Regions from separate parts of the Duganella sp. Root198D2 genome, predicted to be linked through region 3. Evidence: riboswitches for the same ligand, from Rfam matches in the RefSeq annotation. Region 3 holds a riboswitch; each other region holds the start of a gene.

The links. A riboswitch is a leader RNA that binds a small molecule or an ion and turns the genes downstream of it on or off. The one in region 3 is predicted to bind cobalamin.
Region 1: another riboswitch for cobalamin. It lies ahead of ASE26_RS27855 (cobaltochelatase subunit CobN); the one in region 3 lies ahead of ASE26_RS13940 (energy-coupling factor ABC transporter permease).
Region 2: another riboswitch for cobalamin. It lies ahead of ASE26_RS09135 (TonB-dependent receptor); the one in region 3 lies ahead of ASE26_RS13940 (energy-coupling factor ABC transporter permease).

Annotation. Positions count from the first base shown of each region.
Region 1 is NZ_LMIC01000050.1:203,702-213,806, reverse strand. Features, by position in the region: gene ASE26_RS27870 (M28 family peptidase) at 1-638, opposite strand, end outside; gene ASE26_RS27865 (hypothetical protein) at 693-1,046, opposite strand; gene ASE26_RS27860 (MotA/TolQ/ExbB proton channel family protein) at 1,043-1,486, opposite strand; gene ASE26_RS27855 (cobaltochelatase subunit CobN) at 1,483-5,958, opposite strand; cobalamin riboswitch at 5,997-6,214, opposite strand; gene ASE26_RS27850 (hypothetical protein) at 6,365-6,670, shown strand; gene ASE26_RS30365 (YkgJ family cysteine cluster protein) at 6,710-6,952, shown strand; gene ASE26_RS27845 (YkgJ family cysteine cluster protein) at 6,967-7,227, shown strand; gene ASE26_RS27840 (MFS transporter) at 7,275-8,417, shown strand; gene ASE26_RS27835 (undecaprenyl-diphosphate phosphatase) at 8,552-9,385, shown strand; gene recQ (DNA helicase RecQ) at 9,390-10,105, shown strand, end outside.
Region 2 is NZ_LMIC01000007.1:30,941-41,045, reverse strand. Features, by position in the region: gene ASE26_RS09155 (hypothetical protein) at 1-132, opposite strand, end outside; gene ASE26_RS09150 (MarR family winged helix-turn-helix transcriptional regulator) at 430-927, shown strand; gene ASE26_RS09145 (hypothetical protein) at 1,035-1,346, opposite strand; gene ASE26_RS09140 (thiol:disulfide interchange protein DsbA/DsbL) at 1,350-2,003, opposite strand; gene ASE26_RS09135 (TonB-dependent receptor) at 2,280-4,205, opposite strand; cobalamin riboswitch at 4,276-4,480, opposite strand; gene ASE26_RS09130 (M1 family metallopeptidase) at 4,528-6,669, shown strand; gene ASE26_RS09125 (hypothetical protein) at 6,666-7,526, shown strand; gene ASE26_RS09120 (class III extradiol ring-cleavage dioxygenase) at 7,546-8,334, shown strand; gene ylqF (ribosome biogenesis GTPase YlqF) at 8,338-9,285, opposite strand; gene ASE26_RS09110 (energy transducer TonB) at 9,323-9,925, opposite strand; gene ASE26_RS09105 (histone deacetylase family protein) at 9,927-10,105, opposite strand, start outside.
Region 3 is NZ_LMIC01000012.1:304,202-314,306, reverse strand. Features, by position in the region: gene cobM (precorrin-4 C(11)-methyltransferase) at 1-467, opposite strand, end outside; gene ASE26_RS13955 (energy-coupling factor ABC transporter ATP-binding protein) at 464-1,327, opposite strand; gene cbiQ (cobalt ECF transporter T component CbiQ) at 1,324-2,058, opposite strand; gene ASE26_RS13945 (energy-coupling factor ABC transporter substrate-binding protein) at 2,048-2,401, opposite strand; gene ASE26_RS13940 (energy-coupling factor ABC transporter permease) at 2,398-3,078, opposite strand; cobalamin riboswitch at 3,203-3,410, opposite strand; gene ASE26_RS13935 (DUF1800 family protein) at 3,581-5,233, shown strand; gene ASE26_RS13930 (DUF1501 domain-containing protein) at 5,244-6,626, shown strand; gene ASE26_RS13925 (MarR family winged helix-turn-helix transcriptional regulator) at 6,695-7,153, shown strand; gene ASE26_RS13920 (agmatine deiminase family protein) at 7,160-7,525, opposite strand; gene ASE26_RS13915 (Ohr family peroxiredoxin) at 7,654-8,109, shown strand; gene ASE26_RS13910 (von Willebrand factor type A domain-containing protein) at 8,192-9,889, shown strand; gene ASE26_RS13905 (glycoside hydrolase family 19 protein) at 9,896-10,105, opposite strand, start outside.

The DNA of each region.
Region 1 (10,105 bases), on a different contig from region 3:
TGGCTGCCTGGACGGTCGCTGAAATAACCGATCATCTCCAGCGACAGCATCAGCTCCACATCGCGTCCCGCCTCTTTCAAGCTGCGGGCATGCCATACGCTGCCCATGCGGGGTGAGCGGAAATGCGGCGGCTCTTCCAGGGTATACGCCACCAGTTCAATCGGGCGGGCTGGTTCGGATTGCCCCAGCAGGTGCGCCAGTTCCAGCAGGCCTGCGATGCCGCTGGCATTGTCATCGGCGCCCGGTGTCGCGCCGTGGCTGTCGTAATGTGCGCCAATCACCAGCAGGCGCCCGTTCGCAGGACCGAAGCGCGCGACGACGTTCTTGTAATGCTCGGCGTCGACCACCACGTCCTGGATGGACACCTGCGCTCCGGCTGCCTTGAATTCCTCCACGATGTATGCCGCCGTACGCTCCAGTTTTGCGCGGTGCTCGAATGAGCGCGGATAAAAGTCCACGGTCAGCTTTTTTACGTGCTCTTCGAGCTTGGCCGGATCGACCGCGGGCGGCGTCGATGGAACGGACGGCACCAGGGGCTGGCAGACCAGTGCAGCAAGCAGCATCAGTATCGCCGTGGCGATGATGGCCAATGCGGCGTAGAAGCGGCGGCTGCGTTTGGGCGGCTGCGAAAAATCCATTCCTGTTCCCTGGTGTCAAATCAGAAAAGGCAGTATGCCATGCGCCCGTTCACGTCATTGCTTTGCCGCGGCCTTGGCAGGCTCGATCAGCACCAGCTGGCCGGTCTTCGGGTCGCGGAACACCTCGCCGACGCGGTCGTAGCCGCTGCCCGCTTGCGTGACGCCGGCGTCCGGGCGTTCGATCTGGCGGCCCTTTTCCACCGGCTTGTGCTGGAGCGCTCCCTGGCTGCCGGCGATGGCGGCGATCAGGCCGCAGGCGAAGACCAGCATGACGTCAACCAGGTTGACCAGGCTGGCGCGCGGGTCTTCGTCGCTGTCGTCGAAGCGGGAGTCGAGGTGGCGGTACAGGCGCAGCCGCTTGCGGGCCGGGACGGCAGCGTTGCCAGGGGCTTGGGCCTGGTCCCTCATGCTGCGTGCTCCATCGCGTCCAGGGTTTCTTCGTACCAGCGGCGGCGCAGTTTGCCGATCACCAGTCCGGCGATACCGGCCACCAGGCCAAGCACCGTGGCGTCGAAGGCGACTGTCACGGCGCTGGCCAGCTGGGCCGGATTGCCTTGGCCGAGGGCGGCCAGGCCAGGGCCAAGCGGGATGATGGTGGCCATCAGACCAAGCATCGGCGGAATGCGGGCCAGCAGGTCGGCGCGCTCCAGGCGGTGGCGGGCCAAGGCCTGGATGTGGGCGGCGTTGCCGGCCTCGCGAAGTTTCTTCAAGCCGCTGAAACGTTCGCCGGCGGCGATGCCTGCTTCAACCGCCGCCACCGCGCAGGCGGCCAGTAGGGCCAGCAGGGCTGGGGCGAGGAGGAAGCTGACGCCGTCGTGCAGCCAGGCGTAGGTTTGGTTGTCGATCATTGGTGTGCTCCTTTGTAAATGGGTATTTGGGTACCGCGCAGGGCGCCGATGGCGAACAGCGCGATGCCGGCGCCGGCCGCGGCCAGCAGGGCGAGCAGCTTCATCGCGCGTTCGGCGGGGCTTGGCGGCTGCCCGGCCAGGTCGCGCAGCTCGTAGACGTGGGCCTGGGCCTGGGTTTGGGCGGCACTGCCATCCGCTGCCGCGACGGCGCCGGACTCGGTCGCGTCGTGCGCGGTGCGGCGCTCTTGCCTGGCGGCTGTAGTCGCGGCGGCATTTGCGGCGGGCGCCCTGGCATCCGCCTGGACTGCGGCGGCGAACGCGGGGACGGCGCTTGCCTCGGGTGCCGCGTATGCATCGGCGGCTGGCGCGTCGCCGCGAGCTTTGGCGAGGGTGGCAGCCAGTGCCTGCGCGTCAGCTGCATCGAGCTGGGGCGAGAGCCATTGCCACATCGGATGGTCGGGTGCGGTATGGCCGCTGCCTGGCAACCCGTTGCTGGCCACCAGCCGCGCCAGCTCGCCGCCCATCTGCCTGATGGTGGCGTCATCGGTTTTCCAGTAGCCCTTTTCCGCCGCCACCATGAAGATCGCCAGCATATGCGCCTTGGCGTGCGCGTTGTGGCGCTGGCCGAGGAATTGCGGCAGGCCGAGTTTATGCGCGTCGTCGAAGTAGACCGACTTCACCTCATCCCAGGCCCAGTCCTTCACCAGGTCGGGGCGTGTCACCTGCCATCCCCACAGGTTTTCCAGGAACTCCTGCCCCATGGTACGGGCGCCGGCATAACCATGCCCCATTAAAGGCTTGATCCAGGCCGGATTCAGGAAGCGGCCGCGCAATTCGCCCAGCATGGCCGAGGCAAGCGGCTCCACGTCGGCACGCCCCGGCTGCGCATGCTGCAGGATCAGCGCTTCCGGCACGCGGCCGGTGCGGCTTTCGACGGCCAGCGACAGGCCGCCCAGGTAATCGAAGGCGTCGTTGTTATCGAGCAGGCCGTACAGGTTGCTGGCGCGGCCGTGATAGGTGCGCGTGATGCCGTCCAGCGCGGCGTCGAAAGCGGCGTGGCTCGATTCGCCGCTGGCATCCAGGCCGTAAGCGTGGCCCATGCGGTTGCGGTAGGCCTTGCCGATCTCGTCGCGTTCGCGCCAGGCGCCCGAGCGTTCGGTCAGGCGGTTGACGCCGGCGCCGTAGGCACCGGGGGCATCGCCGAAGATGCGCTGCGCCGCGGCGCGGCCGGCTTCGGCGGGCGGCATGCCGCCCGCCTGCAAGGCCCGCACGCGCACCAGCCATTCGCGTGCAACGCGGTTGCTGGTGGCAGGCTCGCGTCCCCAGGCGGCACTGGCGCCGGTACTGCCGCTACCGGCGCCGGCACCGCTGGCAAGCGGCGCCAGCGCAGCTTCGAGCGCTTCGCGCAGCGCCGGCTCCTGCTCGGCAAGGCCGGCGGCGGAAGCGGCCAGCGACAGGCGGCCGGCACGGTCGATCAGGCGAATCAGGTTCGGGTACAGGTCGCGAAACAGGCCTGAGGTGGTCACCAGCGCATCGCGCCGCACCGCGCCCGGCACCAGCCGCACGTCATTAACGATGCCGCGCGCATTCCATACCGGCTCGGCGCCCATCATGGCCAGCGCGAACGCCACCATCACGCCTTCGTCGCGCACCGCATCGGAGGCCCACAGCAGGATGCCTTCGCTGCCGGCGCCGGAGCGCTCGCGCGCGGCAGCCTTGGCGGCCAGGCTGGAGCCCATCTGGTAGCCGATTTTGGTCGGCAGGATATCGCCGTCGACGGCATGGAAATTGCGGCCGGTCGGCAGCGCTTCCGGCGAGCGCAGCGGGTCGTTGCCCTTGCCCGGTTCGATGAAGCGCCCGTCCAGCCCAGCCAGCAGCGAGCGCATTTCATTCAACGGCGAGGCGGCCAGCTTGCGCGCCACTTCGGGATCGTCGATGCCGCCCTTTTTCATCGATTCCAGCATCAGGTCAATGGACTCCTGCTTCCACGGCCGGCCGAAGATGTGCAGGCCGTGCGGCATGAACTTCTCCTGCAGCTTGGTCAGGTAGTGGCCAACTTCGTGCGCCAGCAAATCGTCGTCGGCCGCATCGAAGCCGATGCCGCGCACGGCCAGCACATCGGCCATCGAAGCTTCCAGTTCCGCTTTCAGGTTGAGGGCCACCACCCGTTCGCGCATCAGTTGCGCGGCCTTCGCCTTCAACGTCTCGGAGCTGGCTGCCTCGTAGCTCTCGACCACCTGGCGCAGCGACAGCAGCTCGTCGTACAGCGGCGTCGATGCCAGCGGCGGCGTCAGGTGGTCGACCATCACCGCCAGGCCGCGCCGCTTGGCTTGCGTACCTTCGCCGACGCCGTCCACGATGTAGGGATAGATGCCCGGCAGGTCGCCCGCGATCAGGCTGGGAAAGTCGTCGACCGACAAGCCGACCGCCTTCCCCGGCAGGAATTCATAGGTGGAATGGCGCCCGATATGCACCAGCGCATCGGCCTTGAAGCGGTCGCGCAGCCAGTGGTAAAAGGCCAGGTACTGGTGCGGCGGCGGCACGCTGGTGTTCGCATGCAGCAGTTCTTCCTCGACTTCCCAGCCGCGCGGCGGCTGCGGGCCGATGAATACATTGCCGAACACCATGCCCGGCACCAGCAGCTTGCCGCTTTCGACCATGATCTTGCCGGGCGCAGCTCCCCAGCCCTTCAAGCCTTCGATACCGTAAGACGACACGCGGCGGCGCAGCGGCTCCAGCGCGGAGCAGCGCCGCGCAGCCTTCGCTTGCAGGCAGGCGGCATAGCCATCGGCCAGCTCAGCGAGGTCGCGGATCGCTTTCTCGCGCTGAGGATGATCGGCTCCCTCCACCAGGTGCTGCAGTTCCTTGATCACGACTTCCGCCTGCTTGCGCCCCAGCACCCATTCGCCCGCGGCTTCCGCTTCCAGCACGTCGGCATGCAGGCGGCCCAGCAAACCGCTGGTCATCTCGCCTTGTACGCGCGGCGACAGCGTGCCGAACCACTTCGCATAATCGGCGGCGCTGACGCTGTTCACGGTGCCCGCCAGTTCGCGCAAGGCGCCGCGGTCTTCCGGCAGGTTGACGCCGTGCGCCATGATGCGGTCGAGCAGCGCTTCCGGCGTGGCGGGCAATTCGCCCACGGTGTAGCCGGCGTCCTTCATGGCATGCAGCATGTCGAACAGCGAAGCCGGCACGTCGAGGTTGTCGGCGCCGATATTCTGCCGGCCCGGCGGATGGTTGTAGTAGACCAGGGCCACGCGCTTGTCGCGGTTGGATTTGGCGCGCAGCGCCAGCCAGCGATCGATGCGCGCGGCCAGGCGCTCGGCTTCCGCCGCCAGCACCACCGGCGGGCGGTTCTCGATGCCGGTCAGCTTGTCGCGCTGCGGCTCGCCAAGGGCGGCCATCACGATCGGCTGGCCGATGCCCTGCAGCTCCGGCAGCGCCACGCGATACTGCACCGAGTCCGGCGGCAAGCCGTCCGGCGACAGGCGCCATTGCATGGGCGTGCGGTCGGACAGGCGGATCGCCTTGAACAGCGGAATGTCGAGCTTCTTGAATGCTTCGCTGACGGCCTCGCGTCCTTCGGCGGCGCCCACTACAAAGTCCTGCAGCACCACCATGGCGGCCGGCACGGCCGGTGCGATCAGTTCCGGCAAACGCTCCAGCGCTTCGCGCGATGCACCGCCCCAGCGCGGCAGCACCTGCACGCATTGCTGGCCAGTGCGCTCGACCTGGCGGCACACGGCGTCGGGCACCGTGCCGTCCATATTCGACAGGTCCAGCACCACTACCGTGGGCCGCGCCTGCAGGCCCAGCTGCGCCGCCCTGCCCCACGCTGCCGCGTCATGCAGCTCGCGCTGGCCGACACGCAGGCGCAGCGTCGGTTCCGGCTGCGGCTGCGCCAGGGCGTGCGACGGCTCGAGCAGGTGAGCGAACAGGGCCGCCGTGTTGTCGCGCCCCCCGGCCTGCCACACCTGGCGCGCAGCCAGCCACTGGCCCGCAGCCGGACGCGCCCTGGCCTCCTGCAGCGCCGCCTGCGGCGGCTGCTCGGCCGACAGCTGGCGCAGCGTTTCCGGCGAAAAGCCTTGCAGGCTGCCCTGCCGCCCGCGCGACAGCAGGCTAAGCGTGGCTTCGCCGTTCATGGCCAGCACCGTCGCCTGCGGGCGGGCATGGCGCGGCAAGGCTTCCTTCAGCCTGCGCGCCGGGTCGCCGAACAGCGATACCGCCAGGATGCTGTCGGCCTGCGCCAGCCACTGGGCGGCTTGCTTGTCGTCCGCCGCCATCCACTGCGCAGGAGTGCGCAGCACGATGCGGTCCTGCGGATGATCGGCCAGGTGGCGATGGGCGGCCTCGATGGCGATGGGCGCGGCGCGCTCGGTGACGATGGCAAACAGCACGGCGGCATTGGCACGCGCGCAAGCGAACGCACATAGCAGGACCGCAATGGTCCGGACAAAGGTAGTGGTAGGCACGACAGGATTCCGAGCACGCAAAACCACACCCCGGGCTTTGCACAATCAAAGTGACTGGCCGGTCTTCTGGCTCGCCTTCATCCTCCCCTGGCCTGGCCTTCCCGTGCGGTGCACAGTGGCGTTGGTCAGCTTCGTCCGGCTTACAGCAGCGGGGGCTGCGCCGGACTGGCGCAAGATGGCAATCCCGCGCGGCACCGGCTTCCCGTTTCACCTCCCTGCAGGCTTGCAAGAAGGCACCAATCACATAACGTGCGCCATTCTAGCAGAGTGGATTCCAGCGGCAATCTAGCTAGAAAAGCAACGACTGTTGTTATATGGATCCACTACTTCAAAATCATTGGTAATTCGAGAGAATTAGGTATTTACTGCTAAGTACGCGTCAAAGAACGTGTCTGGGAGAGTAAAAATGCATAACAAGACAACATTACAAGTCCTGGCAGCCGCCTCCGGACTTGCGGATGAGCGCATCCAGGAACTCTGGGAAGGGGCGGATATGTATGCCCGTGCCCAGGCTGGGGACCCGGATTCGCCGCGCTACCAGCAAGTGCTGCACGAGCGCATGGCGGCCATGGTCGAACGCGAAGTGGCCAAACGCCATGCCGCTGACGGCGAACCCTGGGTGCTGGCAGATGCCCACCTGGGCCAGATTGAAGTGTCGCTGTCCGACGCCCTGAAAGCCTTCGGCAGCCGCACGCACCACGTTATCCACTAGCAAGGCAAAGCCGCCAACACGGCTGTGAACCGCACCCCGATCCCGTGCCGTCCACAATGCGGTGCCTGTTGTACGGCGCCCGCAATCTCCAGCCCGATTCCCGGCATGCCTGAAGGCAAACCGGCGGGCGTGCCCTGCATCCAGCTCGATTCACAACGGCGCTGCAAGCTGTACGGCTTGCCCGAACGCCCCCGCGTGTGCGTCGAGTTCAGAGCCGATGAAGCGGTGTGCGGTGCGTCGCGCGAGCAGGCCATGCGCTGGCTGGGTTGGCCGAAGCTGTAGAATATCGCCCCATCATGAGTTTCCAATGCCGCCCAGCCTGTGGCGCCTGCTGCACTGCGCCTTCGATCACCTCGCCGATTCCCGGTATGCCGAACGGCAAGCCGGCCGGGGTGCGCTGCGTGCAGCTGGGCGACGATAATCTCTGCAGGATTTTCGGCCGACCCGAACGCCCGGCATTCTGCGGCGGCCTGCAGCCATCGGCTGAAATGTGCGGCGAGACGCGCGAGCAAGCCATGCACTGGCTCACCACGCTCGAGCTGGCCACAGCGCCCTGAACACGCCAGCGGGCAGTGGAAACGATTCCCAGCTAGAATGTTCAGCTATGAATCAAGCCATCGACCACCGCCATCGCCTGTCCACCCGCCTCGCCTTCCTGACCGCGGGCCTTGCCATGTCCGCTTGGGCGCCGCTGGTGCCCTATGCCAAGGAACGCCTGCAACTGGCGGAAGGCCCGCTCGGCCTGCTGCTGCTCTGCCTTGGCCTGGGTTCACTGCTGGCGATGCCGCTGACCGGCGCGCTGGCGGCGCGCTTTGGCTGCCGCAAGGTGGTGCTGTGGTCGGCGCTGGCGGTCTGCCTGGCCCTGCCCGGCCTGGCACTGGCGCCGACGCCGGTCCTGCTTGGGCTGGTGCTGTTCGTCTTCGGCGCCTCGCTGGGCACCATGGACGTGGCGATGAACGTGCAGGCCGTGATTGTCGAAAAGGCCAGCGGCGGCGCCCTGATGTCCGGCTTCCATGGCATGTTCAGCCTGGGCGGTTTCGCCGGCGCCGGCGGCATGGCGCTGCTGCTGTGGCTGGGCAGCGGCCCGCTGGTCGCCTGCCTGGCCATCGTGGCGCTGATCGTACTGCTGCTGTGGCGCGCCGGCGCCGACCTGCTGCGCGAACCGGAAGCGCGCGACGACGGCACCCCAAGCTTTGTCATGCCGCACGGCGCGGTGATCTTCATTGGCGCGCTGTGCTTCATCGTCTTCCTGGCCGAAGGCGCCATGCTGGACTGGAGCGCCGTGTTCCTGAGCGCCGAACGCGGGCTGGAAGAAGGCCGCGCCGGTCTCGGCTACGCCGCCTTCGCCGTCGCCATGACCGTGGGCCGCCTGACCGGCGACCGTGTGGTGGGCCGCTTCGGCGGACGCCGCGTGCTGCTGGCGGGCGGCCTGTGCGCCGCAGCCGGCTTCTTCACGGCAGTGGCCTCGCCCACGCCGGCCGTGGCGCTGGCCGGATTCGTGCTGATCGGCCTGGGCGCCTCCAACATCGTGCCCATCCTGTTCACCGCCGCCGGCAACCAGAACGCCATGCCGGCCAGCCTGGCGATTGCCGCCATTACCACCATCGGCTATGCCGGCATCCTGGCCGGTCCGGCCATGATCGGCTTCGTGGCCCACCTGTCCAGCCTGGACCTGGCCTTTGCCGCCCTCGGCGGGGCACTGTTGCTGGTAGCCGCCGGCAGCCGCCTGGTGCGGGTGCACTCCTGACGCAGCGCAAACCAGGGCCCCGGCAACGGCGCTACTCTTGACTGATGTGCATTGGTCGGCCGCGCTCATGGTAAGCTTCGTGCCCGCGCAGCATCCCGCCCGCGTTCCCCACCGACACATTTAGCAAAATCACAATGGATATCGTTCTCGCGCTGAAGGCTCTGATCATGGGTCTGGTCGAAGGATTTACCGAATTCCTGCCGATTTCCTCCACCGGCCACCTGGTGCTGGCGGGTAGTTTGTTGAATTTCACGGGCGAGAAAGCCAAAGTGTTCGAGATTGCCATCCAGGGCGGCGCCATGGTGGCGGTAATCTGGGAGTACCACAAGAAGATCTGCGAAGTCCTGTCCGGCATGTTGCGCGAAGCACGCGCGCGCCGCTTTGCGCTCAACGTGGCGGTGGCCTTCATTCCGGCCGCCGCACTGGGCTTCCTGTTCGAAAAGAAGATCAAGGCCGTGCTGTTCGCGCCGGAGCCGGTAGCGCTGGCCTTTATCATCGGCGGCCTGATCATCCTGTGGGTCGAACGCCGCGCCAGGAACAATCCGGTTGCCGTGCGCGTGCAGTCGGTGGACGATATGACCTTGCTCGATGCGCTGAAAGTCGGCTTCGCCCAGGTCTTCGCCCTGATTCCCGGCACCAGCCGCTCCGGCGCCACCATCATTGGCGGCATGATGTTCGGCCTGTCGCGCAAGGTGGCGACCGAGTTCTCGTTCTTCCTCGCGATCCCGACCCTGCTGGCCGCCACCTTCTACTCGCTGTGGAAGGATCGCGCGCTGCTGAGCGCTGCCGATTTGCCGCTGTTCAGCATCGGCGCGGTGGTCGCCTTCGTATCGGCCTTCGCCTGCATCCGCTGGCTGCTGCGCTACATCAGCACCCACACCTTCACCGTTTTCGCCTGGTACCGCATCGTGTTCGGCATCGTGGTGATCGCCACCGCCTACTCCGGCATGATCAGCTGGGCAGAATAAAAGAATGCAAGACCAGGACACCAGCCAGCGCGCACTACACTTGCTGCAGACCGTATTCGGCTACCCAGCCTTCCGCGGCCAGCAGGGGGAGATTGTCGAACATGTGGGCAATGGCGGCGATGCACTGGTGCTGATGCCGACCGGCGGCGGCAAGTCGCTGTGCTACCAGATCCCGGCCATGCTGCGCAACGGCGTGGGCGTGGTGGTGTCGCCGCTGATCGCTTTGATGCAGGACCAGGTCGACGCCCTGGCCGAAGTCGGCGTGCGCGCCGCCTTCCTGAATTCCACGCAAACCTATGAAGAAGCGGCGCGCATCGAGCGCCTGGTGCGCACCAACCAGATCGACCTGCTGTACGTGGCGCCCGAGCGCCTGCTGACGCAGCGCTGCTTCGACCTGCTGCAGGATTCGCAGATTGCACTGTTCGCCATCGACGAAGCGCACTGCGTGTCGCAATGGGGCCACGACTTCCGCCCGGAATACATCAAGCTGTCGGTGCTGCACGAGCAGTTCCCGAACGTACCGCGCATTGCGCTGACGGCAACCGCCGACCATCAGACCCGCGCCGAGATCATCCACCGCCTGGCGCTGAACGATGCCGCGCAATTCGTCTCTTCGTTCGACCGCCCGAACATCCGCTACCAGATCGTTGAGAAGACCAATGGCCGCAAACAGCTGCTGGACTTCATCACCGCCGAGCATGCGGGCGATTGCGGCATCGT
Region 2 (10,105 bases), on a different contig from region 3:
GGCGCCCTGCAGGTCGCTGCCGGAATCGGACGAGTCGCTGGGGCCGAGTGCCCCGGTGCCGTGACCCTTGTTGACTTCGCGGTCAGGCTGGGCTGGCATATTGTCCGGGTCGAGGGTACTGGTTCCTGACATGATGTCCTCCTGTTTCCAATAATCTAACGATTTCGGGCCCAAGGCGGCGCAGTGTTGGAAGATGCCAACACTGTGTTACATAAGCAATAATTCTGAAACATCTTCGGCTGTATGGCATTTGTACCAAATTTCCCCTTTAAGTATAAGGTTTTCCCAAGACGTAGCTTTCAAAAAAGACGGAACTCATCCTTGTCCGGGTCTTGCGTTCGGGGTTTGATGCAGATCAAAAAGGCATTTACCTTAGGTCAACACTAGTACAATTCAGGCTTGAACAAATTGCACAGGAGTGCCTGCAGAATGAGTAGTTTTGACGCAACCAATAAGCGCCTGAAAAATATTCATACTCGCATCCCGGAGTTCCCGGAAGACCTGGTACGCCTGCTGCGCATGACCTATCACGTCCAGAAACGCATGAAGGATCTGGCGAATTCGGTGTTGCGCAAGTATGACCTGGTCGATGCCAGCTATATGGTGCTGGCGGTGCTGTATGGATCGGAGAGTGAAACTTCGACCGCGTCCAACCTGGGCGAAGCCTGCATGGAAAAGCCGGCCAACCTGACGCGGGTTTGCAACGACCTGGAAGCGCAAGGCCTGATCACCCGCGGCAACCGCCCTGGCGACCGCCGTTGCGTGATGATTACCCTGACCGACGCAGGCCGCAACCTGATCGAACAGGTCATGCCGGAAGTCTGGACGCGCACCACCCGCGCCTACGACGGCTACAACGGCGACGACATCCGCGTGCAGGAGCAGCTCTTCAAGCGCCAGCTTGCCAACCTCGACGTCAGCGCATAAATGAAAGTCGGGGTCAGCTCCGGCAATCGGACATTCGCGCAGCGAATGTCCGATTGCCGGAGCTGACCCCGACTTTCATAAAAAAAGCCCGCTACGGCGGGCTTGCTTCATTTCTGGGGCTTGGTGTGCTTCATTGCGTAGTAGAGGTGCTGCCACCAGTGCTCGCGTGATTGCACGCTCTGCATGCACTGGCGGTCGATCTCTTCCTTGAAGACCTGGTCGCGGCATTGCTTGCTGGCCAGCGCATTGCGCTGGTTCTCGGCATTCACTACCGCGACGACGAGCCAGAACACCAGCCCCGACAGCAGGACCACCAGCGTCCAGGCAAAGTGGTTGACCCAGCTGCGCTGCACCAGGCCGGCCTCGTCAGGGGCCGACTCCCGGAATGCACGCATCACGCCTTCTTCACGTTGTTCCATGTCTTACTTCTTGCTTGCTGCAGCTTTGGCTATCAGGTAGTCCGCAACTGCCAGGGCGGCGGCCTGGGACTGGTCTTCCGGCTGGTTCGGACGGCCGGCCATCGATGGGGAGGTGACGAAACGGCCATCAATCACCAGGGTTGGCGCGCTGTCCACCTTGTACTGGGCGATGATGCTCTCCATACGCTTCATTTTAGACTCGACGCTGAAGGATTTGTAGACGCTTTCGTATTTGGCCTTGTCGACGCCGGCGCTGACCAGCACGGCGGTGACGTCCTGCTCGCGCATCAGGCGCTTGTGCTCTTTGTGGATGGCGTCGAACAGCTTCTGGCCGGCTTCCGTGCTGCCCATGGTTTCCAGGGTCACGTAGGCGCGTGCCAGCACGTCTTTTTCACCGCGGGCGAAGTGGATGCGGCGGAAGTGGATCTTGTCGGCGTTCTGCTTGACCCAGGCCGACATGCGCGGTTCGAGCGCGAAGCAGTGTGGGCAGGTGTACATGAAGAACTCGACAACCTCGACCTTTTTGCCCTGGGCTTCAGTGCGTACCGGGGTATCGAGGACCTTCCAGTCAACGCCCTCTTTCGGCTCGGCGGCATAGGCGCCGGCAGCGGTGAACATCAGGGCGGCAGAAGCAATCAGCAGTCGCAGCAAGCGCATGGTCATCCTTACAGGTAAATGGTAAACGCCGCGAGATTACCATTTTTTGCGCGCTGTGATCAGCCCCGCGGGCCAAATTGGCGCCGGCGGGGCATTTTTAAGCCTGATTTAAGTGCCTGGTGACCTGCCACGCTCGAATCGAGAACGCTTGCCGCGCGGTTCGACGCGCATGGCCGCGTTGCAAATGCTCGCAATAGCTCGCTATTGCTGCGCTTTGCGCCTTGCCCTGCACGCCGCCCGCACGTCCTTCGCTCCCGATTCTCCCGTTTCAGGCCACTAGAAGTCGTAGCGCGCCGAAACTTTCAGTTGGCGGCCACTGTTCGGGTAGATGCCGCCGCGGCAGCTGAACGCCTGGCTGTAGTGGTCTTTGTCGAACAGGTTCAGCGCGCTCAGCGCCAGCTCCCATTGGCCGAACTTGCGCGCGTAGCGGCCATCGACCACGGTGTAGGCCGGCATGCGGGCATCGCAGCTGTTATCAAAGTCGCTACCGTAACGCTGCTTGCCTACGCGCTGCACGCCGATGTCGGCGCTCTGGCCGTCCGCCGGCAGCCATGCCAGGCGCACGGTCAGGATGTTCTTCGGCACCAGCGCCAGCTCGCGCCCGGCGTTAGGGCCGGAGCGGAATTCGGCTTCCACTTGCTGGAAGTGGCCCTGCACTTGCCATTCCGGCGCGAGGCGGTAGCTGCCATCGAGCTCGAAGCCCTTGCGCTGGGTCGGCGCCAGGTTGGTGTTGACGAAGATGGTCGGGTCGAAATAGATCTCGTTGTCCAGCTTATGGCGGAAGACGCGCGCGTCGAGCTTGGCATCGCCAGCCGCGTAGCCCAGGCCGATCTCGGCGTCGTGCGACACCTGGGTTTCCAGCGGTTTGCCTGGAACCGGGGTGAAGGCATTGTCGTCGACGTTGGCGACGCGGTAGCTCTGGCCAACTTTGGCCCAGGCGGTCAGGCCTGGCGCGGCCAGCATGCTGCCCTGCGCTTCCCAGGCGTTATGCGCCTGTTTCTGGCTGTAGTTGGCGCCGAATGGAACCGAATCGGCGGAATCCTTGTCGAACAGTTCGCGGCGCACGCCGGCGGCCAGGCGGAATTGCTGCGGGCCGGAGAACTTCATTTCGTCGCGCAGGTAGAAAGCCTTGCTGCGCTGTTCGACGTCGGCGGCCGAGAAGAAAGCATGGGTCACGCGGTTCCAGCGGCTGAAGTCGAAGCCTGCCACCAGCTCGTTCAGCAGGCCGTCGAACTGGCCCAGGTGGCGCACGCGCGGCGAGAACTGGGTCTGCTTGCTGTCGTAGGCCGATTTGAAGCCGCTGTAAACGCCTTCCGATTCTTTCTTGCGGTGCGACAGTTCGGCCGCCAGGTCGAAGGCGCCGACCTTGTGCTCCCAGGCGGCGGTGTAACGGTCGCTATCGAGCTTGCCGAAATCATTCGGGGTCAGGGTCTGGCGCGGTTCGAGCAGGAACTGGCCCTCGCTCAGGCCACCGGCAAAGCGCTGGTCCTGGCGCGCGATATCGGCGCGCAGCGAGAAGCGGCCAACGCCGGTGTTGAACTGCACTCCGCCGTTGATGCGCGACTGCTTGAAATCATTGTTGTCGCGGTAGTTGTCGGTGCGCTGGTGGCCGGCCGACAGGTCGAATGCGTAAGAGTCGAAGCCCTGTGCCAGGCTGGCGCGCACTTCGCTGCTGTTGAACTGGCCCGCTTCGGTAAATACGTTACCGCTGCGCTCACCGGCTTGCGGGCGCTTGGTGGTGATGCGGATCACGCCGCCGGTCGCGCCTTCGCCGTACAGCACGCTGGCGCCGCCGCGCATGATGTCGATGCTTTGCACGCGGTCGATCGGGATGGTGGACAGGGTCGCTGCCAGCTGCTCGTTCTCGTTCAGGCGCACGCCGTCCAGCACGATCACGACGTTCTGGTCGCTGAAGGTGCCGAAGCCGCGCAGGTCGAGGCCGAAGTCAGGGCTGCCGGTCAGGCTTTGGCGGCCATACACGCCGCCGATCTTGCGGATCGCCTGGTTGACGTCCGATACGCCGGCGCGGCGGATATCGGCTGCGCTAATGGTGGTGGCGCCGATCGGCAACAGCGATGGGTCGCTGGCGAAGCGGGAACCGGAAATGACAACGGTGTCGGTTTGGGATTGAGCCTGGGCCGGTGCGGCGAAGCATACGGCAACAGCTACGGCAAGCGCGCAGCGCGAGGAGATGATGGTCATGACTGTTTGAATGAGTATTTTCCGCCTGCCTCCCCGCAGTCGGAATCCACAGAAGTCGAGCCCTGTACGGGTGCGCTTCCACCTCCCTGGCCGGTATCCGGGCTGGCAAGACTGACCGTTCCACCTTCCTGCGTGTTCATTGATGCAGTGGTTGTTTGGCGCGGCCTGCCGTCATGACGACGGCGCTTGCGTACCGTTGCGGGGGCAGCACATTGCGTTTCCCGTTTAACTGCCCCCACGAACAGGGGGCGGGCACCAAGGCGGCCACATTATACGCTGCTTAGGCTATAGTGACGCGTTGCCAAATTGTTACGGGAGATCCATGCGTACTTTCATCGCGCTCGCCGCCGTCGCCCTGCTGGCCGGCGCCGCAGCACCGCAAGCCGAGATACCGACTGCGCCGCGCAATGCCGCCGCGGTTTCCGTGCCCAGCGCGCCCAATGCCTGGGGTGGCATGCGCACCGGGCAGGAAGCCACGCTGTCGGAGCGCGTGGTGGATTACAAGATCGAGGCCAGCCTCGACCCGGTCAAGCATACGGTCGAAGGCAGGCAGCGCCTGACCTGGCGCAACCGCAGCAGCGAACCGGTGCGCAGCGTCTACCTGCACCTGTACCTGAACGCCTTCCAGAATCCGGGCAGCACCTATTTCACCGAGCAGCGCAAGAGCGGCAACAGCTTCCGCTCCGGCGTCGATACCAAGGACGGCGAATGGGGCTATATCGACTTGCGCAGCGTGCAGCAGAACGGCGCCAGCGTGCCGTGGAAATTCGTGCAGCCCGATGGCGGCCCCGTTACCGACCGCACCGTGGTGCGCATGGACCTGCCGCAAGCAGTCGCGCCGGGCGCCAGCACCACGCTCGATATCGGCTTCTTCGACCAGTTGCCGCGCGTGGTATCGCGCACCGGCTACTTCGGCACTTTCCACCTGGTCGGGCAGTGGTTCCCCAAGATCGCCGTGCTGGAATTGCCCGGTGAACGCGGTGCCACGGCGCCGCGCTGGAACGCCCACGAATTCCACGCCGAATCCGAGTTCTACGCCGACTTCGGCAACTACGACGTCAAGCTGACCGTACCCAAAGGCTATACCGTGGGCGCTACCGGCGAACTGCAAGGCCAGCCTGTCGAAAAAGAAGGCAAGCTGACCCACCACTTCGTGCAAGGCGACGTGCACGATTTCGCCTGGACCGCCGACAGCCGCAGCGCCAAGCCGCTGACCGACACCTGGATTGGCGCCGGCAGCCCGCCGGTGAAGATCACCGTGCTGTTTCCGCCGGAATATGCATCGAACGCAGCGCCCGCGCTGAAAGCCACCAGGGATTCGCTCGATTACTTCTCGAAGACGCTCGGCCCCTACCCTTACAGGACGGTGACCGTGGTGATCCCGCCGTACAACGCGCGCGAAGCGGCCGGCATGGAATACCCGACCTTCTTCACCGCCGATGCTTACAAGGACGTCACCCCGGGCACGCTCAGCGCCTTCGAACTGGATTTCGTCACCATCCACGAATTCGGCCATGGCTACTTCTACGGCATCCTCGCCAGCAACGAGTTCGAAGAGCCGATGCTGGACGAGGGGTTGAACCAGTACTGGAACACGCGCATGCTGTCCGACCTGCGCCGCACGGTCGATGCCACCACGCCCCTGCTCGGCAAGCTCGGTTTTGCGCCGCGCTTCAACGTCTGGGACGTAGAGCGCGCCATGACCCCGCGCGAAGAACCGTCCGACCCGCTGGGCGCCAGCGCCTTCCATCGCCTGCAGGGCGTCGGCCCGGTGTATTCCCGCACTGCGACCACCATGCACGATCTCGAAGCGCAACTGGGCAGGGACGTCATCGAGCGCGCTTTCAAGGAATACTACCGCCGCTGGAAATTCCGCCATCCGAGCCTGGCCGATTTCCGCGAGGTCTTGAGCGAAGTAAGCGGCAACCGCAGGCTGGTGGAGCAGGTATTTGCGCAGCAGGTGTACAGCGTGAACCGGGTTGACGACCGCATCTCCAAATTCACCAGCGCTGAAGTGCTGCCGCTGCCAGGAGTGCATGTCGAGAACGGCAAGCACGTCGAATTGACAGAGGAGGAAGTTGAGAAACGGATCGGCAAGCAGCGCAAGGGTTGGAAGGAGCAATACCCGGATGCCAAGGAAAACCAGGGCCCCTATCCCTACCACACGATCGTGACGGTACGCCGCCGCGGCGCCGACGTACTGCAAACCCTGGTCGTCACGTTCGCCGACGGCACCACGGAAATCGTGCTGTGGGACGGCGCAGAGCGCTGGCGAACCTTCGAATGGACCAGGCCGTCCAAGGCCGTGTCGGCGGAACTCGACCCGGGCCGCCAGCACTACCTCGACGCCAACAAGCTCGATGACAGCCGCACGCTCAAGTCCGATGGCCGCGCCGCGCGCCGCTGGAGCTTCGACTTCGCCGCTATCGTCCAGACCCTGCTCTCCTTCATTGCGACCTTATGAAACTGACCGCCAACCTGAAAAACGCAAGCCGCGCCGCCCTGCAATGGCGGCTGCTGGCGACCTGGATCGTGGCCGCGCTGCTGCCTACCCTGCTGCTCGCGGCGCCGATGTGGAGTTCCCTGTCCGGCATCCTCGACCAGTCGGTGCACGCGCCGGAACTGGCCAAATCGCTCGACGTGCTAAGCCTGGCCGACATCATGGCTGAACTCAAACGCAATAGCCTGTCGCTGCAGGCCGGCGGGATCGCCGCGCTGGTGCTGACGCTGCTGCTCTCGCCGCTCCTGACCGGGGTCATCGTCACTGCGGGCCGGGCGCCGGAAACGGCGACTTTCCGCCAGCTGTTCGCAGGCGGCGTGGGCGAGTACCCGCGCATGTTCCGCACGCTGCTGTGGGCCGTCATTCCGCTTGGACTGGCGCTGGCCATCGGCGCTGCAGTGGCCGACAGCGCGCAGGACTTTGCCGAGAAGGCAAGCCTTGAATCGGATGCCGACAGGTGGGTGCTGTTCGCCAATGTGCTCGGCGTCCTGCTGCTCGCCCTGGCCAACCTGACGCTCGATGCCGGGCGCGCCCAGTTGGCCATCGACCGCCGCCGCACGTCTGCGGTCAAGGCCTGGTGGTCGGGCCTCAAGCTGCTGCTGCGCCGCCCAGGCGCCATGCTGGGCAGCTATGCCTTGCTGACCGTGGCGGGCCTGCTGCTCGCGGGCCTGTTCGTGCTGGCGCGCTTCAACCTGGCAGGCAGCAACGGCTTGCTGCTGCTGGCCGGCTTCCTGCTGGCGCAGCTGGTGGTGCTGGCGATGGCGTGGATGCGTGCAGCGCGGCTGCTTGCGCTGATGACGCTGTCTGCAACGAATCGCTGACCGGAGTATATTGGTGGGCATGACAACCTTGCCCACCTTCTTCCTGTCCCACGGCGGCGGCCCATGGCCCTGGCTGCGCGACCAGTTCGGCAACGCCTACGACCAGCTGGACGCGTCGCTGCGCGACCTGCCGCGCCAGGCCGGCGGCAAGCCGAAAGGTCTGCTGGTTGTTACCGCGCATTGGGAAGGACGCCACTTCCTGGTGTCGTCATCGGCCAAGCCGTCGATGATCTACGACTACGGCGGTTTTCCGCCGCATACCTACCAGATCCAGTACCCCGCGCCGGGTTCGCCGGCACTGGCTGCGCGCGTGATCGAGCTGCTTGGCGAGCGTGCCCGGCTTGACGCGGAGCGCGGCTTCGACCACGGCACGTTCAGCGCCATGTACCCCGCCTTCCCGCAAGCGGACGTGCCGATCGTGCAGCTCTCGCTGCGCCATGGTCTCGATCCGGCCGAGCACCTGGCTGTCGGGCGCCTGCTGCGGCCCCTGCGCGATGAAGGCATCCTGGTCGTCGGCAGCGGCCTGAGTTACCACAACCTGCGCGCCTTCAACGCCGCCGGCGCCGAGGCCTCACGCGTATTCGACGCCTGGCTGCGCGAAACCATGGCGGCGGCGCCGGCCGAACGCACGGCGCGCTTGCTGGAGTGGGAGCGTGCTCCGGCAGCGCGGATGGCGCATCCGCGCGAGGAACATTTGCTGCCTTTGATGGTGGTGGTGGGTGCGGCCGAGGATGCGGCCGCCGAGGTGGTGTATCACGAAGACCGCTTCATGGGGGCGCTGGCGGTCAGCAGCTTCAAGCTCGGCTAAGGATCAAGCGCCGCGCTTGCCCTTCATGCGCTCGGCTTCCTTCTCTGCTGCCTTGCGCTCCGCCTCCTCCGCCTTGACGCGCTCCGCCTCGACATGGATTGCCAGCGCTTCAGCGCGGGAAGCCGGCGTTTCCAGCGAAATCCGGCCCAGCGCACCGCTGCGGTAATCCAGCAGCAGCATGTGCGAGGCTTTCTCGAAGTCCCAGTCGCCGCCCCTCAGGCGATAGCTGCGCAGCTGCGCCACGCGCTCGATCAGGGCCACGCCATCCATGGCCGAGACATCGGCCTTGTAGCGCGCCTTCAGCAGTTCCGGATAGCGCTTCAGCAGTTCTTCCGCCAGCCATACCGCCACTTCTTCCTCGATCAGCGCATTGGCGCCGATCGCGTGCGAAGCCGCCAGCGCCAGGCCGTCGGAGGGCATTTCGATCTTCGGCCACAGCAGGCCCGGCGTATCGATCAGCACCGTCTCCAGGTCCAGGTAGATCTTCTGCTGCTGCTTGGTCACTGCCGGCTCGTCGCCCACTTTCGCCACGCGGCGCTTGAGCAGCGCGTTCATCAGGGTCGACTTCCCGACGTTGGGAATCCCCATGATCATCATGCGCAGCGGCTTGATCGCTTCGTTGCGGTGCGGCGCCAGCTTGCGCGCCTTGGCAATCACCTTGGCCACGTCGGACGGCTTCTTGGTCGTCATGGCGTAGGCGGTGACGGTCTTGTCCTGCTCGAAATGGCGGATCCAGGCCGCGGTGGCGTCGGGGTCGGCCAGGTCGATCTTGTTCAGGATCTTCAGGCAGGGACGCTGGCGGAACTTGCGCAGCTCCTCCACCAGCGGATTGCAGCTGGCCGCAGGCAGGCGCGCGTCAACCACTTCGATGACGACATCGACGTCGGCCATCTGTTCCGCCGCCTTTTTCTTGGCGGCGTTCATATGCCCGGGGAACCATTGGATAGACATGCTCTTGCCTTACGAATCGAATGAACAATCCGCCATTTTACCTCAAGACCACCCTGCCGAACGAGGTGTCGGTCCGGGCGCCGCTGGCCTTGGGCGAGATGCCGAAACGACAAGTTTGCAGCCAGCTTACCGCATCGCGCACCACCGCGGCATCGAAATGCGCCGCCTCCGGCACGATACGCCGGGCCTTGCCCTCGGCGTCGACCAGGAACCGCAGCTTGATGGAGGCGCGGCCATCGGGCCGCTGGTCGAGGTTATCGTAGCGCAGGAAGCGCTGCGACGGGCCGCAGCTGCCGGGCAGCAGCATGGGCCGCAGCGGCGCCGGGCCTTCCAGCGTCCAGGCGTACTGCAGCGGGAAAACCGTGTCCTCGCGTGCCGCGGCCAGGCCCGGTTTGAAGCGGCAGCGCGCCAGGCCGGCCAGCGCCGCCTGGTCCAGGATGCCCCAGCCGCTGCCCTGCCTCACCTGCGCATTGCGCACGGCGCCGTCGGCGCCAAGCTGGAATTGCAGCGTGGTCGTGCCCTCGACTTCATAGCGCACGGCTTCGCGCGGCCACTCAGGCAGGGTGCAGCTGGCCGGCGTGGCCAGCGATTCATAGGGAAAGGCGCTGGCAGCGGCCAGCGCAAGCAACAGCGACAGCATCTCAGATCTCGGCCAGGGCCTTTACATGGGCGACCACGCTGCGGCCCAGGGCCGACAGGTTGTAGCCGCCTTCCAGGCAGCTCACGATGCGGCCATGCGCATGCTGGCGCGCGACCTCCATCACCTGCTGCGTCATCCACGCGTAATCGGCTTCCACCAGGCCCATGCCGCCCAGGTCGT
Region 3 (10,105 bases):
AGGTCCTCACCTTCCGGCATTGGCGTGCGGCCTTCAACGCGGGTGAAGATCACGCTTTGCGTCACCTCGGGCAGGGTCATTGATTCGCCTGCTGCGGCCATCGAGGCCATGGCGGACGAAACGCCCGGCACGACGGCCCATTCAATGCCTTCCGCGCTGAGCGGACGCGCCATTTCGATCAGGGCGCCGTACAGGCCGGGGTCGCCGGTCTGCAGCCGCACTACGGTGGCGTGAGCGCCTGTTTGATCGATGAGCCATGCCGTCATTTCTTCCAGCGTCATGTCCTTCGAATCGCGGATCACGCAGCCGGGTGGCGCGTACAGCGTCGCGGCGCGGTCGACCAGTGAGCCGGCGAATAGAACGGCGCCGGCTTGCGCCAGTAGCTTCTGTCCTTTTACTGTGATCAGTTCGGGATCGCCGGGACCGGCGCCGACAAACCAGACCTTGCCTGTTTGGCCGGATGTCATGTCTGTAGTTCTCCTGTTGGTTCGTGGACTGGCTGCGAGTGCAATGCGGCCAGCACGGCATCAATGCTGCGCGCGGCGGGAGCGGCCGGAAGAAGGCCGCGCTTCGCCAGTTCGGTGTGCAATACCAGCGCCTGTGGCAAGCGCTGGCCGGCCGCGCGCAACGCCTCGCACTGGGAAGCCAGCTCCTGGGCGGGAGTGGACGCAATGCAGCGGCCCGCAGCCATCATGTGGATTTCGTCGGCCCAGCGATAGGCGAAGTCGACGTCGTGGGTGGACAGAATGATCGTGACGCCGCGCGCGGCCAGGCGGTCGAGCAGTGCTTCAAGTTCTGCCTGCATAGGGGTATCCAGGCCTGCCATCGGCTCGTCGAGCAGCAGGACCTCGGGTTCCATGGCCAGCACGCCAGCGATGCAGACACGCTTCTTCTGGCCAAAGCTCAGGTGGTGCACGGGACGGCGGCCAAAGCCGCCCAGCCCTACTGCATCGAGTGCTGCGGAAACGCGGCTGCGCACCGAGGCGTCATCGAGGCCCAGGTTCAGCGGCCCGAACGCCACGTCTTCTTCAACCAGCGCCGAGATGAGCTGGCGCTCCGGGTTCTGGAATACCAGGCCGACGCGGCTTCGCAGCGTGGTCAATCCGGCGCGGCTGTAGTCGTACTCGCTGCCGTGCCAGCGCAAACGGCCGGCGCTTGGGCGCAGCAATCCGTTCAGGTGCAGCAGCAGCGTGGTCTTGCCGGCGCCGTTCGCGCCAAGCAGCGCGTGGCGCCGTCCCTGCGCCAGCGACAGTGTGCAGCCGCGCAGCCCGCAACTTCCATCGGCAAATGCGTGCTCCACCGCTTCCAGTTGGATCAATGTCTTCATAGGCGATCCCGCAAGGAAATCGCCAGTAGCGCTGCGCTGGCCAGAAGCGAGAGTGCAAGCTGGCGCCGTGCTTTGAGGAACGACGCAGGCAGGAAGCGTAAGCTGCCCTGGCAGACGCGCGCATCGGCTGCCATCTGCATTGCCGAAGCGCGTTGCCACACCTGCACCGCCATTTGCCCGGCCAGCAGGCCCATTGAGCGCCATTGCTGGCGCAAACCGCGATGCCCGAGACGCGCGGCTTGCGCAGTACTGGCTTCGTCCCATGCCTGGCGCAGGACGAACAGCATGCGGTAGCACACTGCCATCAGGTCCAGCAGCAGCTCCGGTACGCGCAGGCGGCGCAGCAATGACAGCAGGTGTGGCAGCGGCGTCGTCAACACCAGGCCGAGCACCGCTGCCATCGTGGCGAATGAACGCAGCGCGATGTGCGCGACAGTTGGCAGCAGTTCCGGCGCCCATCGCCAGCCACCGCCGCCGGCCGGCGTGACCAGCATCGTCAGGCAGGACAGCAACACGAATCCGAGCGGCGCTGCCGCTACGGCAAAATAGCTGCGCATTGGTACGCGCGCCCCGGCCAGCGTAGCGAGCATCGACAGCAGCGCGACCACGCCCAGCGTGCCCGGGCTGCGAGCAAGCCACGCGGCTGCGATTCCCGCCAGCGCAAATACGCCCTTGGCAGCCGGGGAAACACCCCGCCAGCGGCAGGCATAGGCAGTGGCGTCAATCCGCATGGGTACCCTGTCCCGGTTCTGGCGCCGGCCGCACGCGCTTTTGCTCCCGCTCGCGTGCCATCGACATCCCGAGCCAGAAGCCGATCACGCCGGCGCCGGCCGCAGCCTGTAGCGCGAAGAGCAGCGACGCGATCTCGCCGCTAGGCGGCTCGAACAGCGGCACGAACCACGGCTTGTAGTTCGGTGCTATGGTGACGATTGCCTGCTGCGCGCGCGCATCAGCGCCACCGAATGCTGCTGGTGGCTCAGTGCCCGGCTCCGCAGGCGGCACGACAGCAAACCACAGCGGCAGAACGGTCAGCAGGACGATGGCGACCCAGGTCAAAGCAGTGCGTGCCTTCATGCAGCTTTCCCTTTCACCAGCGCCATCACCGGCAGCATGCGTAATTCATGCGCATTGAAGCGTGCCATCGCATTCACCACCAGCACGCTCAGCAAGCCCTCGCTGATGGCGATTGGCAGCTGCGTCAGCGCGAAAATACCGGCAAATTTAGCGAAGGATGCGCCAATGCCGCCGATCGGGTCAGGGAAGGCCCAGGCCAATTGCGCAGAGGTGGTCAGATAGGTCGCCAGGTCGCCGATGAAGGCCGCCATGAAAACCGCCACGCTGCGCGACAGGCCCAGTGCTGCCACTAAGCGAAACACGCCATAGGAAACGAAGGGACCGACGATTGCCATGGAAAACACATTGGCGCCAAGCGTGGTCACGCCGCCGTGCGCCAGCAGCAAGGCCTGGAACAGCAGCACGACGAAGCCGACCGGCACCATCGCCGCGGGACCAAACAGCAGCGCGCCCAGCCCGACCCCGGTAGGATGCGAACAGCTTCCGGTCACCGAGGGCAGCTTCAATGCCGACAGCAGGAAGGCAAAGGCCGCCGCAACGCCCAGCAGCATGCGCTGCCCGGGATGCGCATGCAAGCCGCGCGCCATGCTGCGCAGGCCCCAGGCCAGGAAAGGAATGGATACGGCTGCCCAGCCCAGCGCGTGCGCAGGCGGCAGGAAACCTTCCATGATGTGCATTCGAGTCCTCCCGTCGAATGGTCAATGGGAGCACCATCAGGGGAGAGTAAGAGGACGGTCGACAGGGGCCGGGCGGACAAGGCGCAGGAAGCCGGTCGACAGCGGCTTCCCTTCACCCCGGAGAATAGTGCTGGTTGTATCGGGCCGGTATTCTGGCTCGCCTTCATCCTTCCCCGGGCCTTCCCGCGCAATGCGCAGTGGCGTATTTCCGAAGTCGTCAGGCTTACAGCAGCGGGGGCTGCACCGGAATGGCCGCACTTGGCAGCGTCACCGGTTTCCCGTTTAACGCGCAACCCGAGCAGGAAGCGCGCACCCAATTGCCGAATAGTACATTAAAGAACTCAGGCGTGGCAAACGCTGCGGGATCAAACTTTCATTAAAAAAGTCACGCATGACTATCGTGCGCAGGGTTGAATTAAACAGACAATCGCCGCGCACAATAGGTTTAGCCCAGCAATTTCTGGCTATACTGCACCCTCAAGGAAATTTCCGAGGGGCAACAATGGACGACACAATCGAATATAAAGAGGGCTTGCCAAAGCTCCCCGCGACGCTGGCTGCGGCAACCCTGCTGACTGCCTGCGGTGGCGGCGGCAGCGCAAGCGACGGCAGTGGCGGCGGCGGCACCACTTCCCCTGTGCCACCTACCGCAGTCGAATCGATTGGCAATCCCCAGGCTGCACGCTTCCTCGCGCAGGCGTCAATGGGTGCAACCCGTGAACAAATGACGCGGCTGCAGGCCGTCGGCTACAGCAAGTGGCTGGACGAGCAAATGGCGATGCCGGCTTCGCAATCGCGCTGGGACTGGCTGATGGCGAAAGGCTTCAACGCCATCGACAACAAGAACAACCAGGCCGGCATCGATGCCGCGCTCTGGGTCAAGCTGCTCACCTCGCCCGATACCCTGCGCCAGCGCGTCACGCTGGCCCTGTCCGAAATTGTCGTCGCTTCGCTGGACGGCTTTACCGGTTCCTGGCGCGCTTTCACCGGCGCCGCCTACATGGATATCCTGGAAGCCAACGCTTTCGGCAACTACCGCACCCTGCTGCAGCAGGTCACCCTGTCGAGCTCGATGGGCGAGTACCTGACCTATCGCGGCAATGCCAAGGCCAATCCGAAAACCGGCTCCATGCCGGATGAGAATTACGCGCGCGAGATCCTGCAGCTGTTCACCATCGGCCTGCTGAAACTCAACCCGGACGGCACGGCGACCGAGCAGGAAACCTATACCCAAGCCGACATTTCCGGCCTGGCCCGTGTGTTCACCGGATGGGACTTGGACCTGGCCGGCGGCACCAGCGATACGCCGGACTTCCGCAAGCGCCCGATGGTCCAGACCGGAACCAAGTACGAACCCGGCGAGAAGACCTTCCTCGGCACCACGATCGCCAGCGGCGTCGACGCCGCAACGGCCCTGAACAAGGCGCTCGACACGATTTTCGCGCACCCGAACGTGGCGCCCTTCGTCTCGAAGCAACTGATCCAGCGCCTGGTCACCAGCAACCCTGCGCCGGCCTATGTGGCGCGCGTGGCAGCCGTCTTCGAAAACAATGGCGCCGGCATCAAAGGCGACCTGAAAGCGGTGGTCAAGGCGATCCTGCTGGACCAGGAAGCACGCTCCGCATCCAACCTGGGCTCCGCCAGCTTTGGCAAGGTGCGCGAACCTGTGCTGCGCTTCACCGCCTGGGCGCGCGCCTACAACGTCACCTCGCCAAGCGATGCCTGGGCTATCGGCAACACCAGCGAGCCCTCGTCCCGCCTGGGCCAAAGCCCGCTACGCTCGCCGAGCGTGTTCAACTTCTTCCGTCCCGGCTACGTGCCGCCGGCGCTGGGCGTGGTCGCACCGGAATTCCAGATCGTGAACGAAACGAGTGTGGTCGGCTACGCCAACTACATGCAAACCGCCATCAGCAAAGGCATTGGCGACGTCAAGGCCGACTATGCGACCCTGCTGCCGCTGGCCGACAACGTACCGGCCCTGGTCGACGAGATCAACCTGTTGCTGGCCGCCGGCCAGTTGAGTACCGATACCGTCACCCTGATCCGCAACGCTGTCGCCAGCATGGCGACCGGCACCGACGCCGCGCGCGCCAACCGCGTGTACGCGGCGCTCACGCTGGTAATGGCATCCCCTGAATTCATCGTGCAGAAATAAAGGCCACACCATGACTAATCAAGCTTCGCGCCGCGCCTTCCTCAAGCGCGCATCGGCACTCGGCGTGGCAGGCGTGGCGGCGCCTTGGGCAATCAACCTGATGTCGATCGCCGAGGCGGCGGCAGCCACTGCCGGCGACTACAAGGCGCTGGTTTGCGTCTTCCTGTACGGCGGCAATGACTACGCAAATACTGTAGTCCCCTACGACAGCACCAGCTACGCCCTGTACCAGCAACTGCGCCCGACCATCGCCTATGCGCGCGACGCACTGACGGCGACCGCATTGGCGCCATCGGTACCGGTGCTGGATTCGACCGGCGCCGCCCGCGAGTTTGCTCTCGCTCCTGCGCTGGCGCCGCTGGTCCCGATCTTCAACGCGGGCGCCCTGGGCGTCATGCTGAACGTCGGCCCGCTGATCCAGCCGACCACGAAAGCGCAATACCAGGCCAGGTCCGTGCCGCTGCCACCCAAGCTGTTCTCGCACAACGACCAGCAATCGATCTGGCAATCGTCCGCTCCGGAAGGATCGCGTTCGGGTTGGGGCGGTCGCCTGGGCGACCTGTTCGAGGCGGGCAATGGCAATGCCACCTTCACCTGCGTCAACGTGTCCGGCAACGCGGTCTATATGGCGGGCAAGACCGCGGTGCAGTACCAGGTATCGGCCAACGGCTCAATGCAGTTCAACGGCTTGAAGTCGCCGCTGTTCGGCTCCTCTACCGCCACCGAAGCCCTGCGCACCTTGATTACCCAGCCGCGCACCCACGCGCTGGAAAACGAATACAACCGCGTTGCACGCCGTTCGGTGGACGCCAACGCTGCGCTCACTTCGGCGCTGGTGACTGCGCCCGCGCTGCAGACGGTATTCCCGGCATCGAACTCACTGGGCGACCAGTTGAAAATGGTCGCGCGCATGATCTCCGCCAATGGCAGCCTGGGAGCCAAGCGCCAGGTGTTCTTCGTTTCGATGGGCGGTTTCGACACCCACGACAACCTGGCCACCGTCCATCCAGGCCTGATGGCCAAGCTGGGCGACGCCATGGCCGCCTTCTACCAGGCGACTGTGGAGCTGGGCGTAGCAGACAAGGTGACCACCTTCACCGCCTCCGACTTCGGCCGCACCCTGGTGGCCAATAACGACGGTTCCGACCACGGCTGGGGCAGCATGCACTTCATGATGGGCGGCGCGGTCAAGGGCAAGCGCTTCTACGGCACCGCACCGGTGGTCGCCAACAATGGCGCCGACGACGTTGGCCAGGGCCGCCTGCTGCCAGGCACTTCGGTCGACCAGTACGCGGCCACCATGGGCAAATGGCTGGGTGCCAGCGACGGCGACCTGCTGTCGCTGCTGCCGAACCTGTCCAACTACACCACCCGCGATCTCGGCTTCCTGTAATGCCGCTGGTCCGATTTAATCGGATCACATGGTAAAGTAGTGGCGTTGAACCAACGCCACTACCTACCATGAGCAACGCAAAGCCCGCGCCGGACCCGAAAGACCTGAAGCTTGCGGATTTCCTGTGCTTCGCCATCTATTCGGCCAACCTCACCTTCGGCAAGGCCTACAAGCCCATCCTGGATGAGCTGGGCCTGACCTATACCCAGTACATCACCGTCATCGCGCTGTACGAGGAAGGCGGCCAGATGGTGAGCGAACTGGGTGAAAAGCTGTTCCTTGAATCGAACACGCTGACGCCCATCCTGAAAAAACTGGAAGCCATGGGTTACGTCACGCGCCAGCGCAGCGCCGCCGATGAACGCCAGGTACTTGTCAGCCTGACCGATGAGGGGCGCGCACTGCGCGAGCGCGCCTTCGGCGCAAACCTGCGCAATGCTTGCGGTTTGACGGGCAACGAATTCGCTGAAACGCGCGCCGCCGTGCTCAAGCTGCGCAACAACCTGGCCAAGTCCCTGGCCAAATAGCCCGCCTTACAGTCGCGGCATCTGCTTTGTCAGGCAGTGGATGCCGCCGCCCCCGGCTGCGATCGGATCAATATCCAGCTGCACAACGTCGCGCCCCGGATAGAGCTTGGTGAGCAGCTCGCGGCAGTAGCCGTCGGCTTCCGCATCGCCGAATTGCGGTGCGATCACCGCGCCATTAATCGGCAGGTAGTTGATGTAGCCCGCAGCAAAATCCGGATTGCCTTCCGTAAAGCGGTTGCTGCGCGGGTTGGCCGGCGGCGGCAGAACATGGATTTCCAGTTTGCGGCCATCGGCGTCGGTGGCGTTCTTCAGGATGTCCAGGTGCTTGCGTGTGACCGCATAGTCTGTCCCGCCGCCATCGATTCCGCTCAAGTGAAATAAATATCGTGTCCGATGTAATCGAATCCGCTTGACATCGAAATACGTGCAGCTATACTCCTGTTAATCGAATGCGACTGCATCGTATGCGATTTAAAAAACCGACCATTATGGAGCAACACATGAGCAAGATCACCAAAGTCCTCGCCACTGGCAAAACCACCACCACCCCAGTCGATTCCGCAATCTTTTCCGGCAATCCTGAAGGTCTCCTGGATATCCACCTGACTACGCCGGGTAATCCTGCCGGACGCGTGATCGATATTCAGGCGACCCAGCCGCATCCGCTCGCCGAACAGCTGTTTGCCGGCGCATGGTCGGCTTGCTACTCGGGTGCAGTCGGCCTGGCCGCCAAGGAAAAGAAAGTCGTCCTGCCGGCTGATACCCATGTCGAAGTCGAGGTGGACCTTGGCCAGGGTACAGGTGGCTACTACCTGCAGGCGCGCCTGACCGTGTTCGCACCGGGCGCCGACCACGCAGCCGTCACCGAGGTAGCGCATTTCGCCGATGTGATCTGCCCATACTCGAAAGCTGTGCGCGGCAATATCGACGTTGTGATCAATGTGGTCACTGCATAAGGGATACAAGATGTAACCTTCGTTGCAACGGACGTGCCTCTGGATCATCTTAGCAAGACAATAATTCCAGAGGATGTCCGCCATGAAAAAGAACATAGGATTTGCCCCGGTCGCGGCGGTCGGCATACTCACGCTTGCCGCTTGCAGCACCCTCGCGCCTGTCCAGATCCAGAATTCAGAGCCGGTTGCAGCACCGGCCGCCCCGGTCCGCGCGGTCGCACCCGTCGCGCCGGCGCAAGCCGCCGAGCGGCGTGCCACGGTAATGCCAGCCCCGGTGTTGGCTTACTCGGCCGGCAAGCCAGCGCCGATGCCGCACTTCGCGCCCCTGCCTGAATCCGCAGACAAATTCCCCGACAAGGACGGCAACAAGTCCGCCCTGGTGAGCGAGCAGCCTGTTTCAACCTTCAGCGTGGACGTGGACACCGCCTCCTACGCCTTCGTGCGCCGTCTGTTGTCCGATGGCCGCATGCCGCCGCAGCAAGCCGTGCGCGTGGAGGAAATGGTCAACTATTTCCCTTACAACTACGCCACCCCGGCCAACGCCAGCCAGCCCTTCGCCGTGACGACCGAGGTGATGCCGAGCCCTTGGCAGCAAGGCAACCAGCTTGTCCACATCGCGCTCAAAGGCTATGACATCAAGACCGCGGCCCGCCCGCGCGCCAACGTCGTGCTGCTGGTGGACATTTCCGGCTCGATGGGTCCGCGCGACCGCCTGCCGCTGCTGCAACAAGGTTTCCGCCTGTTTGCCGAGCAGTTGCGCGATGATGATATGGTCTCCATCGTCACCTACGCCAACGGCACCGCCGTCGCACTCGAGCCTACCAGCGGCAAGGACAAGCAGAAGATCATCGACGTGATCAACAACCTGCACGCTGCGGGCGGCACCGCCGGTGGCGACGGCTTGCAGCGCGCCTATGCCCAGGCCGAGCGCAACTTCGACCCGAAAGCGGCGAACCGCGTGATCCTGGCTACCGACGGCGACTTCAATATCGGAATCACCGATCCCAAGCAGCTCGAGAACTTCATCGTCGACAAACGCAAGTCCGGCGTCTACCTGTCGGTATTTGGTGTCGGCATGGGCAACCTGAACGATGCCCTGATCCAGCGCCTGACCCAGTCCGGCAACGGCAACGCCGCCTACATCGACACCCTGCTGGAAGCCCGCAAGGCGCTGTCGCAGGAATTGGGTTCGACCATGTTCCCGATTGCGAACGACGTGAAGGTGCAGGTTGAATTCAACCCGGCGCAGGTCGCCGCCTACCGCCTGGTCGGCTACGAAACCCGGATGCTGAACCGCCAGGATTTCAAGGACGACAAAGTCGACGCGGGCGATATGGGGGCAGGCCACACTGTGACCGCCATCTACGAAATCACGCCGGCCGCCAACGCGGGCAAGCTGGTCGACCCGCTGCGTTATGAGCAGCCGGGCAAAAAGAAAGCCGACGCACCGGGCAAAAGCGATGAGTTGTGCTATGTGAAAGTACGCTACAAGCTGCCAGGCCAGTCGGCCAGCAAACAGGTCGATCACGCCGTGCGTGCCGACAGCGTTCGCCGCTCGCTCGACGCAGCGCCGGACGACCAGCGCTTTGCCGTTGCGGTTGCAGCTTTCGGGCAGCGCCTGCGCGGTGAGCAGCAGGTGGCAGACTTCAGCTATGGCGATATTGCCAAGCTGGCGGAAGGCGCACGCGGCGCCGATCGTGACGGTTATCGCGCTGAATTCGTGAAAATGGTACGAATGGCGGAGTCCCTTGGCACGGTCGGCGCAACTGCGCAGCGATGATGCAGCTTACTTGAGCGTGACGTTCCAGTTGCGCTCAACGCACTTCACGTAATTGCCGGCGATGAGCGCGTTGTACGGCGTCTGGTAGTTCACAAGCTGGCACTGGTAATCGCCGCCGCTGTTCCAGTTCTTCTCCCAATAGATGTTGTAGGCAGCAGAACTGGAAGGGCCGAAGCGCTGCATCGTGGCGCACGACAACTGTTCGCCCGTCACATT